DNA from 2 places in the Methylobacterium sp. Leaf106 genome. Region 2 is predicted to be linked to the other one. Evidence: riboswitches for the same ligand, from Rfam matches in the RefSeq annotation. Region 2 holds a riboswitch; the other holds the start of a gene.
What was found. A riboswitch is a leader RNA that binds a small molecule or an ion and turns the genes downstream of it on or off. The one in region 2 is predicted to bind thiamine pyrophosphate.
Positions count from the first base shown of each region.

Region 1: another riboswitch for thiamine pyrophosphate. It lies ahead of thiC (phosphomethylpyrimidine synthase ThiC); the one in region 2 lies ahead of thiO (glycine oxidase ThiO).

Region 1 is NZ_LMNB01000035.1:75,509-83,968, forward strand. It holds gene ASF34_RS20615 (aminotransferase-like domain-containing protein) at 1-1,163, opposite strand, end outside; gene ASF34_RS20620 (aspartate aminotransferase family protein) at 1,337-2,686, shown strand; gene ASF34_RS20625 (tautomerase family protein) at 2,754-3,143, shown strand; gene ASF34_RS20630 (D-amino acid dehydrogenase) at 3,510-4,775, shown strand; gene thiC (phosphomethylpyrimidine synthase ThiC) at 4,829-6,736, opposite strand; TPP riboswitch at 6,822-6,928, opposite strand; gene ASF34_RS20640 (BA14K family protein) at 7,310-7,801, shown strand; gene ASF34_RS20645 (DUF2721 domain-containing protein) at 8,017-8,460, shown strand, end outside.
Region 2 is NZ_LMNB01000023.1:687,623-696,082, reverse strand. It holds gene ASF34_RS14950 (peptidase) at 1-253, shown strand, start outside; gene ASF34_RS14945 (thiamine phosphate synthase) at 333-965, opposite strand; gene ASF34_RS14940 (thiazole synthase) at 962-1,756, opposite strand; gene thiS (sulfur carrier protein ThiS) at 1,773-1,985, opposite strand; gene thiO (glycine oxidase ThiO) at 1,982-3,202, opposite strand; TPP riboswitch at 3,279-3,409, opposite strand; gene ASF34_RS14925 (adenylate/guanylate cyclase domain-containing protein) at 3,475-4,725, opposite strand; gene ASF34_RS14920 (hypothetical protein) at 4,889-5,278, shown strand; gene rpoD (RNA polymerase sigma factor RpoD) at 5,411-7,411, opposite strand; gene dnaG (DNA primase) at 7,611-8,460, opposite strand, start outside.

The DNA.
Region 1 (8,460 bases), on a different contig from region 2:
AGCAGGGCGTCGGCCACAATCTTCTGCTCGGCGGCGAGCTTTTCGCGGAGCCGCGCGATGTGGAGGCGATACTGGCCTTCCGTCAGGATCGAGTGGACGATGCTCTCGGAAATCTCCGAGCTCGTCAGGCTCGCCGCCATCTTCATGCGCAGGAGCCGCTGCGCATTCTCGGGGTTGCAGGCGAGATAGCCGACCCGCAGGGCGGGCGAGATGGTCTTCGAGAAGCTGCTGATGTGGATGACGCGCGCGAGCTGGTCGAGGCTGGCGATGCTGGGCGCCGTCTCCTCGACGAAGCTCGCATAGATGTCGTCCTCGACGATCTGGAAGTCGTGTTTCTCGGCGATGCGGAGGATCTGGTAGGCGGTGGCCGGCGAGCAGGACGTGCCGGTGGGGTTGTGGAAGCTCGTATTGGTGAAGAACAGCTTCGGCTTGTGGCGCTCCGCCAGTGCCTGGAGCGCGGGGATCGACGGTCCCTGGAGGGTCCGCTCGACGCCGACGATGGTCACCCCCATGGCGTTGAGCGAGGGGTAGAGGTTGCAATAGCCGGGATCGTCCACGAAGGCGACGTCGCCCGGCTGCAGGAAGGTCCGCATGGTCAAATCGAGGGCCTGGCTCGCCCCATGCGTCAGCAGGATCTGGTCCGGCTCGCACTCGATGTTGCGCTGGGCGAGGAGCAGCTGGATCGCCCGGCGCAAGGGGGCGTGGCCGAGGGGATGCCCATAGCGCGAGACCAGCCGGTCGGGGCGCCGCGCCAGGGCCGCCAGGGCCTGCTTGATCCCGTCGGCGAACAGGTGGCTGTCGGGCAGCCAGCCGCATCCGGCTTTGACGGTGAAGGCGTCCTCCTCGTAGACCCGCTGGAGCAGCCAGCCGGAATCCACCGAGATCTGCACGGGCTTGCGCCGGGGTACGCTGGCCTTGCGGTCGAGCAGCCGGGCCGAGACGAAGTATCCGCTCGCGCGCCGGGCCTCGAGCAGGCCGTCCGCCACCAACCGGTTATAGGCGTTCGACACGGTCAGCGTGCTCACGCCGCACTGAACGGCCAGCTTGCGCACCGAGGGCAGGCGGGCGCCCGGCGCCACGCTCCCGCTGCGGATGCGCTCGGACACAGCCTCCACCAGCTGGGCGACGAGGGGAGCGGTGCTGGCGGGGTCGAGGCTGATCATGGGCCGTCTTTTCAGGGCTGGACCGGTCTCGGCGATCCGACTGTATGGGCGGGTGAACAGATACAGCTGCGCGTGCCAACCCGCCAACTGTCTATAGTCGGTGAGCTTGGGCCGGGCGATAACGCAGTGCGGCGAGGGTCGGGTTCTTGCATCGCGGATCGGCGGAGAGACACATGGATCATGCGATCATCGACCAGGCGGCGGACCGGCAGCTCAATGTCGAGCCCTACTGGATGCCGTTCACGCCCAATCGCCACGTGAAGGCCGACCCGACGCCGCGCATCGTCACCTCGGCCAAGGGCGCCTATTACCGCACCGCCGACGGGCGCGAACTGTTCGACAGCCTGTCGGGCCTGTGGTGCTGCCCCCTCGGCCATGCCCAGCCGCGGATCGTCGAGGCCCTGCGCCGGCAGGCCGAGACGCTCGATTACTGTCCCGCCTTCCAGATGACCAACCCGGTGACGCTGCGGCTGGCCGAGCGCATCGCCGACATGGCGCCGGACGGGCTGGACCGAGTGTTCTTCACCAATTCCGGCTCGGAGGCCGTCGATACCGCCCTCAAGATCGCGCTTGGTTATCACCGCCTGCGCGGCGAGGCCGGCCGCTTCCGCATGATCGGCCGTGAGAAGGGCTATCACGGCGTCGGCTTCGGCGGCATGTCGGTGGGCGGCATGGTGGCCAACCGCAAGATGTTCGCCACCGCCATGATCCAGGGCGTCGACCACCTGCGCCATACCCACGATTACGCCGAGATGGCCTTCTCCAAGGGCCAGCCCGCCTGGGGCGCGCATCTCGCCGACGACCTCGAGCGGATGGTGGCGCTGCACGATGCGGGCACCATCGCCTGCGTCATCGTCGAGCCGCTGCAGGGCTCGGCGGGGGTCATCGTGCCGCCGCTGGGCTATCTCCAGCGCCTGCGCGAAATCTGTACGCGGCATGGCATCCTGCTGATCTTCGACGAGGTGATTACCGGCTTCGGGCGGCTCGGCGCGCCCTTCGGCGCTGACCGCCTCGGCGTGATCCCCGACATGATCACCTTCGCCAAGGGCATCACCAACGGCATCGTTCCGATGGGCGGCGTGATCGTGCGGAAGGAGATCTACGACACGTTCATGACCGGGCCGGCCGCGGCGGTGGAGCTGTTCCACGGCTACACCTATTCGGGCCATCCCCTGGCGGCGGCCGTCGCTCATGCCTCCCTCGACCTCATGGAGGAGGGCGACCTCTTCGCCCGCGTGCGCGAGTTGGAGCCGATCCTCGAGGGGGCCGTCCACACGCTGCGCGACGAGCCGGGCATCAAGGACATCCGCAATTTCGGCCTGACGGCGGCGGTGGACCTCGAACCGACACCGGGCCAGCCCGGCGCGCGCGCGCTGCGGATCTTCGAGCGCGGCCTGCGCGAGGGCATCCTCCTGCGCTTCACCGGCGACACCATCGCCATGGGGCCGCCCTTCATCTCGACCCAAGCCCAGATCACCGGCATGATCGAGATGCTGCGCGGCCTCATCCGCGCCGAAGCCTAATCGGCGGCGGCGCTCACCCGATAGACGGCCCGTGACCCGTTCCATTCTCTTCGAAGGTTGAACCGACATGCCCCTGATGCGCTTCGATATCCTGGAAGGCCGCACCGATTCCGAACTGAAGACGCTCCTCGACGCCGCGCACGAGGCGATGCTGGAGGCGTTCAACGTCCCGCCGGGCGACCGCTACCAGATCGTCACCGAGCACAAGCCCTCGCGGATGATCGTCGAGGATACCGGGCTCGACATCCCGCGCACCAAGGACGTGGTGGTGGTCCAGATGATCACCCGGCCGCGCGGCAAGGAGAAGAAGCAGCTGTTCTACAAGCTGCTGACCGAGAAGCTCGAAGCCGCCTGCGGCATCGCCCCGGCCGACGTCATGGTCTCGACGGTGGAGAACACCGACGAGGATTGGTCCTTCGGTCACGGCCGGGCGCAGTTCCTCACCGGCGAGCTCTGACAATCGGTTTATCGGATTTCTCAGCGGTTGCTCAAACCAAAGTCGATCATCCTATCCGACCCCCTCATCCTGAGGTGCCCTTTGCACGAGCAAAGGGCTTTGAGGGAGCCCTCCAGTCATCGCGCGATCCCTGGAGGGCTCCTTCGAGGCCGCTACGCGGCACCTCACGATGAGGTAAAGCCTTGGAAAAACAACTCAAACAGTCCCTGGGCGGGGCTCGCGACGAGGGTCGCCGCTTCTGCGGCCTGAAACCTGCGACACGCCATCAGGACTGAGCGAGGTGACGTGTCGGCCCGCCGATGCGAACCCGCTCGGGGCGTCGAGCCCAGTCCGGACCCTACCCCGACCCTCTACGGAACGCCGGCCATGCATGTCCTGATCCTCGGTGGCGGTGTCGTCGGCGTCACCTCGGCCTATTACCTGGCCAAAGCCGGCCACCGGGTCACCGTGCTGGAGCGCCAGCCGGCGGCGGGGCTCGAGACGAGTTTCGCCAATGCCGGCCAGGTCTCGCCGGGATATTCGGCGCCCTGGGCCGCTCCGGGCATCCCGCTGAAAGCCATGAAGTGGCTGATGATGCGTCACCGGCCCCTCGTGGTCTGGCCGAGCTTCGAGCCGCGTTTCTACGGATGGCTCGCCCGCATGCTGGCGAATTGCACGGAGGAGGCCTACCAGCGCAACAAGGGCCGGATGGTGCGCCTGGCCGAGTACAGCCGCGACGTGCTGCGCGACCTGCGCGCCGAGACCGGCATCAGTTACGACCATCGCGAGCAGGGCACGCTCCAGCTGTTCCGGACACAGAAGCAGCTCGACCATGTCGGGGACGACACCCGCGTCCTCGACGCCTATGGCGTTCCCTACGCGGTGCTGGACCCCGCCGGCTGCATCATGGCCGAGCCGGCCCTGGCGCGGGTGGCCGGGACCTTCGTCGGAGGCCTGCGGCTCCCCGGCGACGAGACCGGCGACGCCCACCTCTTCACCCAGCGCCTCGCCGCACTCTGCGAAGACCTCGGCGTGGTCTTCCGCTACGGCACGGCCATCACCGGTCTACGCAGCGAAGGCGACCGGATCGGCGGCGTGGCGACGGCAGGCGGCGAAATCCTGACAGCCGACGCCTATGTGGCGGCCATGGGCAGCTACACCCCGGCTCTGCTCCGGCCCTTCGGCATCGACCTGCCGATCTATCCGGTGAAGGGCTATTCCCTCACCCTGCCGGTCACCGATGCGGAGGCGGCGCCGGTCTCGACGGTGATGGACGAGACCTACAAGGTCGCGATCACCCGGCTCGGCGACCGCATCCGGGTCGGCGGCACCGCCGAGCTCGCCGGTTTCAGCGCGGTCCTGCGCGGACCGCGCCGGGAAACCCTGCTCCGCTCCGTGGGCGACCTGTTCCCCGCCGGTGGCGACCTTGCTCAGGCCAAGTTCTGGACCGGCCTGCGGCCGATGACGCCGGATGGCACGCCCATCGTCGGCGGAACGCGCCTGTCGAACCTCTATACCAATACCGGCCATGGCACCCTGGGCTGGACTATGGCCTGCGGCTCGGGCCGGGTGCTGGCCGACCTCATCTCCGGCCGCACGCCGGATATCGCCACGCCGGACCTAGCCGTCAGCCGCTACGCAAGCGGTGCCTGACGATGGGGCGATGCCCCCTCGCGCCGGGGCGCGAGGGGGTGGGGCGAGGCGGCCTATTCGGCCGCGTCGACGTAGAGCTTGCCGCCCTCGGCCTGGAACTCGGCGGATTTCGCCGCCATTCCCGCCTCGCGCTCGGCCTGGCTCATGGGGGTCGCCTCGCCCAGCACCTGTCCGGCCGCCTCCATGGCGAGCACCTCGGCGCGCAGATCCTGCGTGATCTTCATCGAGCAGAATTTCGGGCCGCACATGGAGCAGAAATGCGCGACCTTATGGGCGTCCTTCGGCAGGGTCTCGTCGTGATAAGCGCGCGCCGTGTCGGGATCGAGGGACAGGTTGAACTGGTCCTCCCAGCGGAAGTCGAACCGGGCGCGTGACAGGGCGTCGTCGCGCAGCTGCGCCGCCGGATGGCCCTTGGCGAGATCGGCGGCATGGGCCGCGATCTTGTAGGTGATCACGCCTTCCTTCACGTCGTCGCGGTTGGGCAGGCCGAGATGCTCCTTCGGGGTGACGTAGCAGAGCATGGCGCAGCCGAACCAGCCGATCATGGCGGCGCCGATGCCCGAGGTGATGTGGTCGTAGCCCGGTGCGATGTCGGTGGTCAGCGGGCCGAGGGTGTAGAACGGCGCCTCGCCGCACTCTTCCAGCTGCTTTTCCATGTTCACCTTGATCTTGTGCATCGGCACGTGGCCGGGGCCCTCGATCATGGTCTGGCAGCCCTTGTCCCAAGCGATCTTGGTGAGTTCGCCGAGGGTCTCGAGTTCCGCGAACTGGGCCGCGTCGTTGGCATCCGCGATGGAGCCGGGGCGCAGGCCGTCGCCCAGCGAGAACGAGACGTCGTAGGCCCGCATGATGTCGCAGATCTCGTCGAACCGCTCGTAGAGGAACGATTCCCGGTGACCGGCGAGGCACCAACGCGCCATGATCGAGCCGCCGCGCGAGACGATGCCGGTGACGCGGCGAGCGGTGAGCGGCACATGGGCGAGGCGCACGCCCGCATGGATGGTGAAATAGTCGATGCCCTGCTCGGCCTGCTCGATGAGGGTGTCCTTGAAGACCTCCCAGTCGAGCTTCAGCGGATCGCCGCCGACTTTCTCGAGCGCCTGATAGATCGGCACGGTGCCGATCGGGACGGGCGAGTTGCGCACGATCCACGAGCGGATGTTGTGGATGTTGCGGCCGGTGGAGAGGTCCATCACCGTGTCGGCGCCCCAGCGGGTCGCCCAGACCAGTTTCTCCACCTCTTCGGCGGCGGACGACGTCACGGCCGAATTGCCGATATTGGCGTTGATCTTGACGAGGAAGTTGCGGCCGATCGCCATCGGCTCCACCTCGGGGTGGTTGATGTTGGCCGGGATGATGGCGCGGCCGCGCGCCACCTCGTCGCGCACGAATTCCGGGGTGATGAAGGCGGGGAGCGACGCGCCGAAGCTGTTGCCGTCGGCCAGTGCGGTCTGCGCGCCTTCCAGCATCGTCTCGCGGGCGAGGTTCTCGCGGTGGGCGACGTAGATCATCTCCTCGGTGATGATCCCGGCTTTGGCGAACTCGTACTGCGTCACCATCTGGCCGGGGCCGGCCTTGCGGATCTGGCGCGTCGCCGGACAGGGGGCGACGAGCTTGTCCTCCGGCACGAAACCGTTGTCCTCGGGCTTGACCGCGCGCGGCGTGATCGTGGCGTAGCCGCGCTTGGCGATCCACGGGTCGCGCAGCAGGGGCAGACCGGCATTCAGGTCGATCCGGGCATCGGTCTCGGTATAGGGACCCGACGGATCGTAGACCCGCACCGGGGCCTCCTTCGGATCGCTCAACGTGACCTCGCGGAACGGCACCCGGATGTCGTCACGGCCGGCCACGCTCGCATAGACTTTGCGCGAGCCCATGATCGGGCCGGTGGTCACCGCTTGCGGCTGCCCCTTGGCGGGTTCTTGTCCGGAAAGGTCTTTGGGGAGGACGGGTGCGTTCATTTCGGATTCGCTCCTGGCGTGGGAGGCGATCCGGTTCGCAACGGTACGTCAGGACGACGGGCACCCGCTCGTCTGGAGCAGACAACCCAAGCGTAGTTCCCGTCCCTCCGCCGGTATGAGCCGGATCAGGTTCAAGGGTCAGGGCTGCGGCCCTATCTCAGCCCCCTGAACGGGGCCCCCCTCGGAACGATTCGAAAGTCTGCGCTCGCCGCGCCTTTGTCAATCGCCCCGAGAAACATACTCGCCGGAGTGAATGGCCGTCCGTCTCGAAGCGACCCTCGCGCCGGCCGGATCGCGGCTCTTCCGGTTCAGGCGGTTATTCCACCATCGACCGTAGTCTCGATTTTGATCCGCAAGGACTGTTCTTTATTGGCGTGACTTTCGCGGGACGTGAAAACAGTCATGGACAATGGAGCCTTCCCGGCCGGCGGCGCGTTATCGATCCTAATGTCCCCTCCACGGTCAGGCTGGTGTTTCATGAACAAGCTTATTCTCGCATCCGCCGCTCTGCTCGGCGCGGTCGCATTCCTTCCGGCCACGGCCGAAGCGCGGAGAGGCGGCGGAGGCGGAGGTATGAGCCACGGCGGCGGCCATGGCGGCCACGGTCACAGCGGCGGAGGCTTCGCACGCGGCGGAGGTGGCAGTCTCGGTGCTTTCGGCGGCCCTGGAATGGGCGGCGGACGCGGACATGGCGGAATTGCCCACGGGCCGAATGTCGGCGGTGGTGGCTTCGGCGGCGGCGGCCACCACCATCACTACGGCCATGGCTACAATCGCGGATATGGGCGGGGCTATGGCGGCCTTGGCCTCGGGCTGGGCCTCGGGCTGGCGGGCGCCGGGATCGGCTATGGCTATGGCAGCGGGTACTACGGCAACGGCTACGACAACGGATATTACGGCGGCGGCTATGCGCCGGCCTATTACGGTGGCGCCGTGGAGGTCCAGCAGGATGTCGGCGGATCCGACCAGGACGTGGCCTACTGCATCCAGCGCTTCCGCTCCTACGATCAGCGGTCGGGCACCTATCTCGGCAATGACGGCCTGCGTCATCGCTGCCCGCAGTAACGCTCGTCGTCCGGGCGCGATCGCCTGAACCTCATCAATTCGAGAAGCCCCGCGGCCCCCGCCGCGGGGCTTCGTTGCATCCGGGGGCGGCCGTTCGCTCGGCCGAGGAGGGACGACGTCGAAGCCCAAGGCCCTGTCACCGGCATCCAGAACCCGTGTCCACCTCCGAAACGGCGCATCTTCCGGTGCCGGGCGGCATGGCGTAACGCCCTATCATGATGGCTTCCGGTCCACTCCTCGCTCCCGACGACATCGCGCATGTCATTCAGATCGCGCTCGCGCCCGCCTTCCTGCTGACGGCGCTGGCGACGCTGCTAAACGTCTTCTCCACGCGCCTGGGGCGGGTGGCCGACCGGGTGGATGACGCCGCCGACCGGCTGCAGAAGGCGGATGCGGACGAGGCCGCCCACCTGTCGTACCAGTTGGCCTATCTGCGCCGGCGCTCCTTCATGCTCGACGTGGCGGTGGTCCTCGCCTCGCTCGGCAGCATCATGACCGGCATCGCGGTGCTGACGCTGTTCGTGGGGGCCTTGCGCGATGCCGCCACGGCCTCCGTCCTGTTCGGCTGCTTCGGAATCGCCCTGGTCTGCACGGTGGCGGCCATCGTCGCCTTCCTCATCGAGATCCTGATGGCGGGCCGCCGAGTCCGGGACGAAGTC
Region 2 (8,460 bases):
GTTCGAGACCGACCTCTACGATGCCCTGAAAGTGAGCCTCGTCTCCATGGATTCGACCATGCGGTCGAATCTCGGCGTGGGTTTGCCCATCGACATCGCCGTGGCCCGTCGCAATGCGCTCGACCTCGAAGTGAGCCATCGGATCGAGGCGGGAGAATCCTACTTCCACGATCTGCGCGAGCGCTGGTCCGCGGCCCTGCGCGCAGCGCACCGGGCCATCCCACGCCCACCTTACGGCCCCGCTGGGCACTGAGCCCGTTCGCTTCGTTCAAATCCCAGGCATTCACCGGTTCCAGGACGGCGGGACCGGCGAACTCCTGTGCGAGGCCCGCTCAGCTCCGGGTCTCCCAGGCATCGAGATAGGCGCGCACCGCCGCTCGTGAATCCACCGCCGCCATGACCCCGCCCATGACGGCGATTCCGGAAAACCCCGCGTCACGGCAGGCTCCCGCATTCGCCGGCGTGACGCCGCCGAGGGCGAAGACCGGGATTGTCGGTCCGGGACCGCGCTCGAGGACGTCCGGGCCGAGGGCCGGCCCATATCCCGGCTTGCTTCGGGTCGCGAAGATGGGGCTGAGGGTGGCGTAATCCACGCCCGCTTCGGCGGCCCGCCTCAACTCCATGGGTGAATGGGCCGAGATGCCGAGGAGGCATCCGGGCGGAAGATCACGCCGTGCCGCGGCGATGTCCGGGGGCATCGCCCCTCCGCCGAGATGGACCCCATCGGCACCGATGGCGCGGGCGAGGGCCACATCTCCGCCGACGATGAGCCTTGCCCCCACCTCCCGCACCGGCCCCATCAGCTCTTCGGCGAGGACACGGCGCGAGACTGCGTCGAGGTCGCGGTCCCTGAACCAGATCCAGCGGGCACCGCCCGCCAGCGCCGCCTGGATCCTCCCGACCAAGCCCGTCGGGCTCCCGGCCCGGTCCGTGACCAGAAGGAGCCCCGACGGCTTCCGCGTCACGAACCGACGAGTCCGAGCTGCGGGCTCGACGGTTCGGCGCGTCCCCGCTTGGGGATGCGGCCGGCGAGATGGGCGAGCCGGCCGGCTTCGACGGCGTGGCGCATGGCGCGGGCCATGCGGACAGGGTCGTCGGCCTTGGCGACGGCAGTGTTGAGGAGGCAGCCGGCGGCGCCGAGTTCCATGGCCACGACCGCGTCGGAGGCGGTGCCGATCCCCGCATCCACGATGACCGGCACGCTGGCGCGGCGACAGATCAGTTCGAGATTGGCGGGGTTGGCGACCCCCATCCCCGACCCGATGAGCGACCCCATCGGCATCACCGCCGCGCAGCCGATATCGGCGAGCCGCTGGCAGACGACGGGATCGTCGTTGCAATAGGGCAGCACGACGAACCCGTCATCGACGAGGTGGCGACAGGCTTCCAGCAACTCGGCCACGTCTGGATAGAGCGTTTCGCGGTCGCCGATGACCTCGACCTTGATCCAGTTGGTGTCGAGCGCCTCGCGGGCCAGTTCGGCCGTCATGATCGCGTCGCGGGCGGTCTCGCAGCCGGCGGTGTTGGGCAGGAAGCGATACCCCTTCAGGCGCCGCACCGTATCCGAGCCATGGCCCTGGAGGGAGACCCGGCGGATCGAGGCGGTGACGACCTCCGCCCCGGAGGCTTCCACCGCATCGACCATGATGCTCTGCGTGGGATATCCCGCCGTGCCGATGAAGAGGCGGGAGCCCAAACTCACGCCGGCGATGACCAGCGCGTCGTCGGCAGCGGCTTCGATCGTGTGTCCGTTCATGATCCCGATCCCTCGACTATCCGCCCTGCATGGCGCGCACGATCTCGACCTTGTCGCCCTCGGCGACAGGGGTCGTCTCCCAGTCGCGACGGCGGATGACGGTGCCGTTCAGCGCGATGGCGATGCCCTGCGGGCTCTCGATCCCCGTCTCCTCCGCCTCGACCCGGAAGAGGGCCGACAGGTCCGCCGCTTCGACCTCGCGCGGGTGCCCGTTGATGGTGAGCCTCATGCGAAAGCCCTCCTCTCGGCCCGCGCGGGCCGCCGGAACCGGGCGAGGCCGAAGCCGCGCGCGAAATCGGGCAGCGCGCCGGTGGTGAGAAGGGCGCAGACGGCGTCGGCCGTGGCGGGAGCCAGGAGGTATCCGTTGCGGTGATGGCCGGTGGCCGCCACGAGGCCGGGCGCCAGGGTGTCGATGATCGGCGCATCGTCGTCGGACGTCGGCCGGAAACCGCTCCAGACCGCCTCTACTTCCATCTCCTCGATGCCGGGCAAGACACGTCGCGCCCCTTCGAGGAGCGCGTAGAGACCGCCGGCGGTGACGCCCGGAACGAAGCCGCAATCCTCCACCGTGGCCCCCACGATGAGATGGCCATCGGCCTTCGGGGCCATGTGGACCTGTTCGGTCCACACCATGTGCGAGAGATTGCCCGTCCGGGCCGTGGTCTTCAGCGCCAGCGACTGGCCGCGGATCGGCCGAACCGGCAGGGCGAGGTCCTCCGGCAGGAGGCCGGCCTCCCCGCTCCATGCGCCCGCCGCGAGAATCACGGTCCCGGCCGATGCGGTTCCGCGCGGCGTCGCGACGCCCCGGACGCGCCCCCCCTCCCAATCCAGCGCTTCCGCCGGACATCGCTCGACGATGGTCACTCCGGCCGCCTGGGCCGCGCGGGTGAGCGCCGCCATGACGAGGGGCGGGTCGACCTGATGATCCTCCGCGCAGAACAGGCCGGCGGTGACCGAAGGACGAAGGGCCGGCTCGCGGGCACGGACGTCCGTCCCCGACAGCCAGCGCGCCGTGAGGCCGGAGCGGATCTGAAGATCGTGCCGAAAGCGCAGGCGGTCCACCTCGTCGCGGCCGATGGCGAGGACGAGGGTCCCCTCCTCCCGGTAATCGATACCGATACCGGAGGCGGCCTGGAGTTCATCGCGAAAGCCGGGCCAGCGCGCGAGGCTCTCGAGGGCCAGGGGAAGCAGCGGATCGGAGCCCGGCTCGTGTTCCGCCGCGGGCGCGAGCATCCCGGTGGCCGCGAGACTCGCCCCGGCGCCCACGGTGTCACGCTCGATCACGGTGACCGTGAGACCCGCCCGAGCTAGGCGCCATGCCGCGGACAGGCCGATCAAACCGGCGCCGACGATCACGACGTCGCTTCGCGCGGGCAGTGCGTTGCCGTCGACGACGAGACCGGTGGACCGGCGCGATAGGGTATTCGGGGTGGCTGAGACGTCCAAGGGAAACCTCCGCGATGATCCGCAGAGATTGGTGTCCTTCAGCTTCCGATCCGAAGCGTGCCGGGCTTCCTTGAACAGAAAACCCACGGTCCAATCCCTACGCCGGTATGAGCCGGTTCAGGTTCGAAGGATTTCCGCGCCGCGCGACCTCAAGGTCCACGCTCATCGGTTTCTCAGCCCCTTGACGGGGATCTCCCTGGAACATCCCAGATGTGGGCAAGGACCACGCTCCGGTCAATCCCCGCCGACGCCGTTTGATATGCCAGCCGGTGTCAGAGTGCCGCCGGTGTCCGCCCCGGCCGGTAGACGCCCATCGATTCGGCGAACCCGTCGAGCGCGTGCTCGCCGAGGGATTCCGATTCGTCCCAGAGGAAATCGACGAAGGGCTTCGACATGAGGAGCGGTTCGCCGAGGACCTTGTTCAGGCGTGCGAGGCGGCTCGCCAGATTCACGTCGCGGCCGATGACGGTGAAGTCGAGGCGCGCGCCGGACCCGACATTGCCGTAGGCCGCCTCCCCGTGGTGGAGCGCGATGCCGGCAACGACGGGCTGCGCGAAACGCCCGGTGGCGTTCGCCTCGTCGAGGGCGGAAAGGGCGGAACGGGCGGCGATGAGCGCGCCCTTGGCGGCACCGCCGAGATCGTCGCCGCGCTCGCGGAAGATCGCCAGCAGCCCGTCGCCGAGATATTTCAGAACCTCGCCGCCCTCCCGCTCCACCGCCGGCACCAGGCAATCGAAGAAGATGTTGAGGAGGTCGACGGCCTCCTCGGGCGTCATGTCGGCGGAGATCTGGGTGTAGTCTCGCATGTCGGCGAACAGGATGGCCGAACGGATGCGCTTGACCTGCCCGCGACGGATGTCGCCGGACAGGATCGCCCGGTGCGGCTCGTCGCCCACGTAGATGCGCAGGACCTGATCCAGCGTCTTGTTGACGATCCGCATCTCCATCACCGCAGCCAGGGTCGGCATGACGAACCGGAGTATGGCGATGTCCTCGTCGCGGAATCCGTCCGGGGCGCGGGTCGCGAAGGTGATGCCGTTGCGCGAGCCGTTGGTGAAGAACAGCGGTGCCACGATGTAATGCGTGTAGCCCCCGGCCTTGAGATCGCCGATGATCGAGTATCGCAGATCATCCGCGTCGTTCAGGTCGACCATCAGCCATTCGCCGGTCTCATGAACGGTGAAGAACGGACTGTCGTGATACGCCTTGTCGGATGCTTCCCCGTGCGGAAACAGGCGCACGGTCGATCCGCTCTCGGGGGTCCAGAACCGACCGACCCCGGAATACTCGGAATGAAGCGTGTCGATGGCGGTGGATGCCCGGTGGACGGGAACCCCGAGGGCGATCAGCCGCTCGGACATCCCCGCCAGGAGGTCGTCCGCCTGCGGCAGGCGCGCCCCTTCGATCAGGAGCCAATCCCTCAGGGCGACACATTCCTGCAGGGACCCGAACGGCACGTCGTTCGCCTCCGACCCATCCGCTTCGGCAGTCGGCGAGGGATGAGGCGGGCCAAGATCGAGCATGTTTCCAAAGTGGGTCGGAGGGGGCCGGGCGGCAACACTTGTCGCTCCGTTCATCGCGAAGTCCGTCGGGAAATATCGTCCCATTGGTGCCATGATAAGGTGAAAATGACGATCACCGGCTAAACGTGATGCCGGGATTCTACTCCCGTCATCGGAACCACCCATGCCTATCGCACCCCGTGCCGTCGCCCTCGTGATCGCCATGGCGCTTGCCGGGGCCGCGCAGGCCGGACCCCTCCTGCTTCCCGCCGCCAACGCACCCGTGCAGGCTCCCCCCGCATCGCGGGACGAAGCCGGCATTCCGACGACGTCGAGCTTTTCGGAGTCCAACGAAGCCAGCAGCCGACGTCAGACGGTCTTCAACGAGCGGATCGCCCGTCGCGGGGAACGGGCCATCGCCTCTCTCTGCACGGGTTGCAGGACGGATGGGTCTCGACAGAAGCAGCGCGTCGCCGGGCGCGTGACCCCCGTGGCGGGCGCCGTCATGCCCGACGCCGAAAGCATCTATTCGCGCAAGCGCGGCTTCGATCCGGCCCGGGCAGGGAACCAATGAGGGATCGGGGGCGACGTGTAGTCTCCCCTGGCGTTAAGACGTGAGCTGAAACGACAATGGCGCACCCTTCGGTGCGCCATTGTCGTTTCCGATAGACAGTCCCTCGTCACGAAGGAGAGGGCCGGTCCGCCCTCAATTGTCGAGGAAGCTCCGCAGCTTGCGCGAACGGCTCGGGTGCTTGAGCTTGCGCAGCGCCTTCGCCTCGATCTGGCGGATACGCTCGCGCGTCACCGAGAATTGCTGACCGACCTCTTCGAGGGTGTGGTCGGTGTTCATGCCGATGCCGAAGCGCATCCGCAGCACGCGCTCCTCGCGCGGCGTCAGCGAGGCCAGCACGCGAGTGGTGGTCTCGCGCAGGTTCGACTGGATCGCCGCATCGATCGGCAAAACGACGTTCTTGTCCTCGATGAAATCGCCGAGATGCGAATCCTCCTCGTCGCCGATGGGCGTTTCGAGGGAGATCGGCTCCTTGGCGATCTTCAGGACCTTTCGGACCTTCTCCAGAGGCATGGCCAGCTTCTCGGCCAGCTCCTCGGGAGTCGGCTCGCGGCCGATTTCGTGCAGCATCTGGCGCGAGGTCCGGACGATCTTGTTGATCGTCTCGATCATGTGCACAGGAATGCGGATGGTGCGTGCCTGATCGGCGATGGAGCGGGTAATCGCCTGCCGGATCCACCAGGTCGCGTAGGTCGAGAACTTGTAGCCCCGGCGATACTCGAACTTATCGACGGCCTTCATCAGGCCGATATTGCCCTCCTGGATCAGGTCCAGGAACTGCAGGCCGCGGTTGGTGTATTTCTTGGCGATGGAGATCACGAGGCGGAGATTGGCCTCGATCATCTCCTTCTTGGCCTGACGGGCTTCGCGCTCGCCCTTCTGGACCATGTTGACGATCTTGCGGTACTCGCCGATCTCGAGACCGGTCTCGGAGGCGAGCGTCAGGATCTGCTCGCGCAGGTCGGCGACCTGCTTGGCGCCCTTCTCGACGAGGTTCTTCCAGCCCTTGCCACCGAGCTTGCCGACACGCTCCATCCAGTTCGGATCGAGCTCCCAGCCCTGGTAGTGGCGCAGGAACTCGTCGCGGGCGACGCCGTGGCTCTCGGCATAGCGCATGAGGCGACCCTCATGGCTGATGAGGCGCTTGTTGATGTCGTAGAGCTGCTCGACCAGCGCCTCGATGCGGTTCGAGTTCAGGGACAGCGACTTCACGTCGGCGACGACGGTGTCCTTGAAATCGGACTGCTTCTGGCTCTGGGCGGAGGTCTGCGTGCCGCCGCCGGCCTTCAGGTCGGCATGCTCGTTCTGGAGCTTGCGTAGCTTCTTGTAGTTGTTGGCGATGTTGTCGAACGTCTCGAGAACGCGCGGCTTGATCTCAGCTTCCATCGCCGCGAGCGAGACGTTGTTCTCCATGTCGTCTTCGTCGTCGCCGCCCTCGGCGGGGATCGGTGCCTCCGCCTCGGCCTCGTCGCCGTCCTCACCCTCGGTGAGCTGCGGCGCGTTCTTGGCGTCCGGGCCGGCATAGGTGGCTTCGAGATCGATGATGTCGCGCAGGAGCACGCGGCCGTCGACGAGCTCGTCGCGCCAGATGATGATGGCCTGGAACGTCAGCGGGCTCTCGCAGAGGCCCGCGATCATGGCTTCGCGGCCGGCCTCGATGCGCTTGGCGATGGCGATTTCGCCCTCACGAGAGAGAAGCTCCACCGAGCCCATCTCGCGCAGGTACATCCGCACCGGATCGTCGGTCCGGTCGGTGGGCTCCTTGGCCGTCGTCTCGCGCACGGCGAGGGGTTTGGTCGGCGCGATCTCGGCGACTTCCGTCCCCTCGGCGGCCTCGTCGTCGTCGGAAGCTTCGCCGTTGGCCGGCTTCTCGCCACCGGCATCCTCGGTCTCTTCCGCCTCGACGACGTTGATGCCCATCTCGGAGAGCTGCGACAGCACGTCCTCGAGCTGGTCCGGATCGGACTGGCCCTCGGGCAGAACCTCGTTGATCTCCTCGTAGGTGATGTAGCCGCGCTTCTTGGCGAGCTTCACCATCCGCTTGACCGAGGCATCGGTCAGATCGAGGAGCGGTCCGTCCGTCTGTTGCTCAGGAGCAGCATCCGTTTCGTCCCGTTCCGTTGCCTTCGTCGCCATGGTCCGCCTATTGTTGCCCTGGTCGCGTTGAGCGGGAGCGTTCGGCTCACTCCGCGTCGTCCACGCCGCCATTCTCTTTGATGTGCGGCGCGCACGATGCGACCGCGTCGATATCTCATGTCCCGGTCTACAAGCGCTACGCTTGACCGACTGTTAACCATGTGCCGCGAGCGGCACCCTAAATTCCGGTTCGTCGCGGTTACGCGGCCGCCGTATCGTCCGATTCTGGCACTTCGGCGTCCGCCTCCGCCCCTGCGACCACGGCCATACGTTCCTTGACGTCACATAGCCAAGCGAAGTTGGCCTCGGATCCCTCCTCGGCCAGTGCTCTCTCGGCAGCGCGAAGTTCGCTATTTAGCGCGCCAGACTTCCGGTGCAAGATCACGGCCTGACGCAATGCGTCTTCCAGACGCATCCGATCCGCATGCGAATCGAGTGTCCAGCGGTCTCCCGGACGAACATGGGTCGCAAGGCGCGTGGCCGCGCCATCGAGCCCCGCCCTCCGCAATCGGCTCTCCAGAACCTCCACATCGGGCTGATCGGCGTCCGCCGCTTGGTCCAGCAGGAGGGACCGCAGCGCCTGCGCGTCGGGATCGTCGAGTTCCAGAGCCGCCAGATCCTCGGCTTCTATCCCCAACAATTCCGGGTGGGCGAGGAGACTGGAGACGATCATCGCCTCGCGATCCCTGAACATAGCCGTCCCGCCGGAGTTCGTCGACCCGGCGAAGAGCGGATTGAACTTCGTGGTGATTCGCGGCGAGGGCGGCGGGTCTCCCGGCCTCGGCTTGCGCTGGAACGTCGAGCCTCCTCCGCTCCGGGGCTCGTAGCCGGTCCGGCGCTGGCCACCGCCACCGCCTCCGGGAGAAAGGGCGCGCAGGCGTCCCTCGATCTCGTCCTTGTAGAACCGCCGCACCGTCTCGTCGCGGATCGAGGCGACCATCTCGCGCAGGCTCTTGGCGAGGCCGGCCTTGCGTTCGGGCGTATCCGTCGGCGTCGATTCGGTGGCGCGCGACCACAACACCTCCACGAGGGGGCGGGCTCCGTCGAGC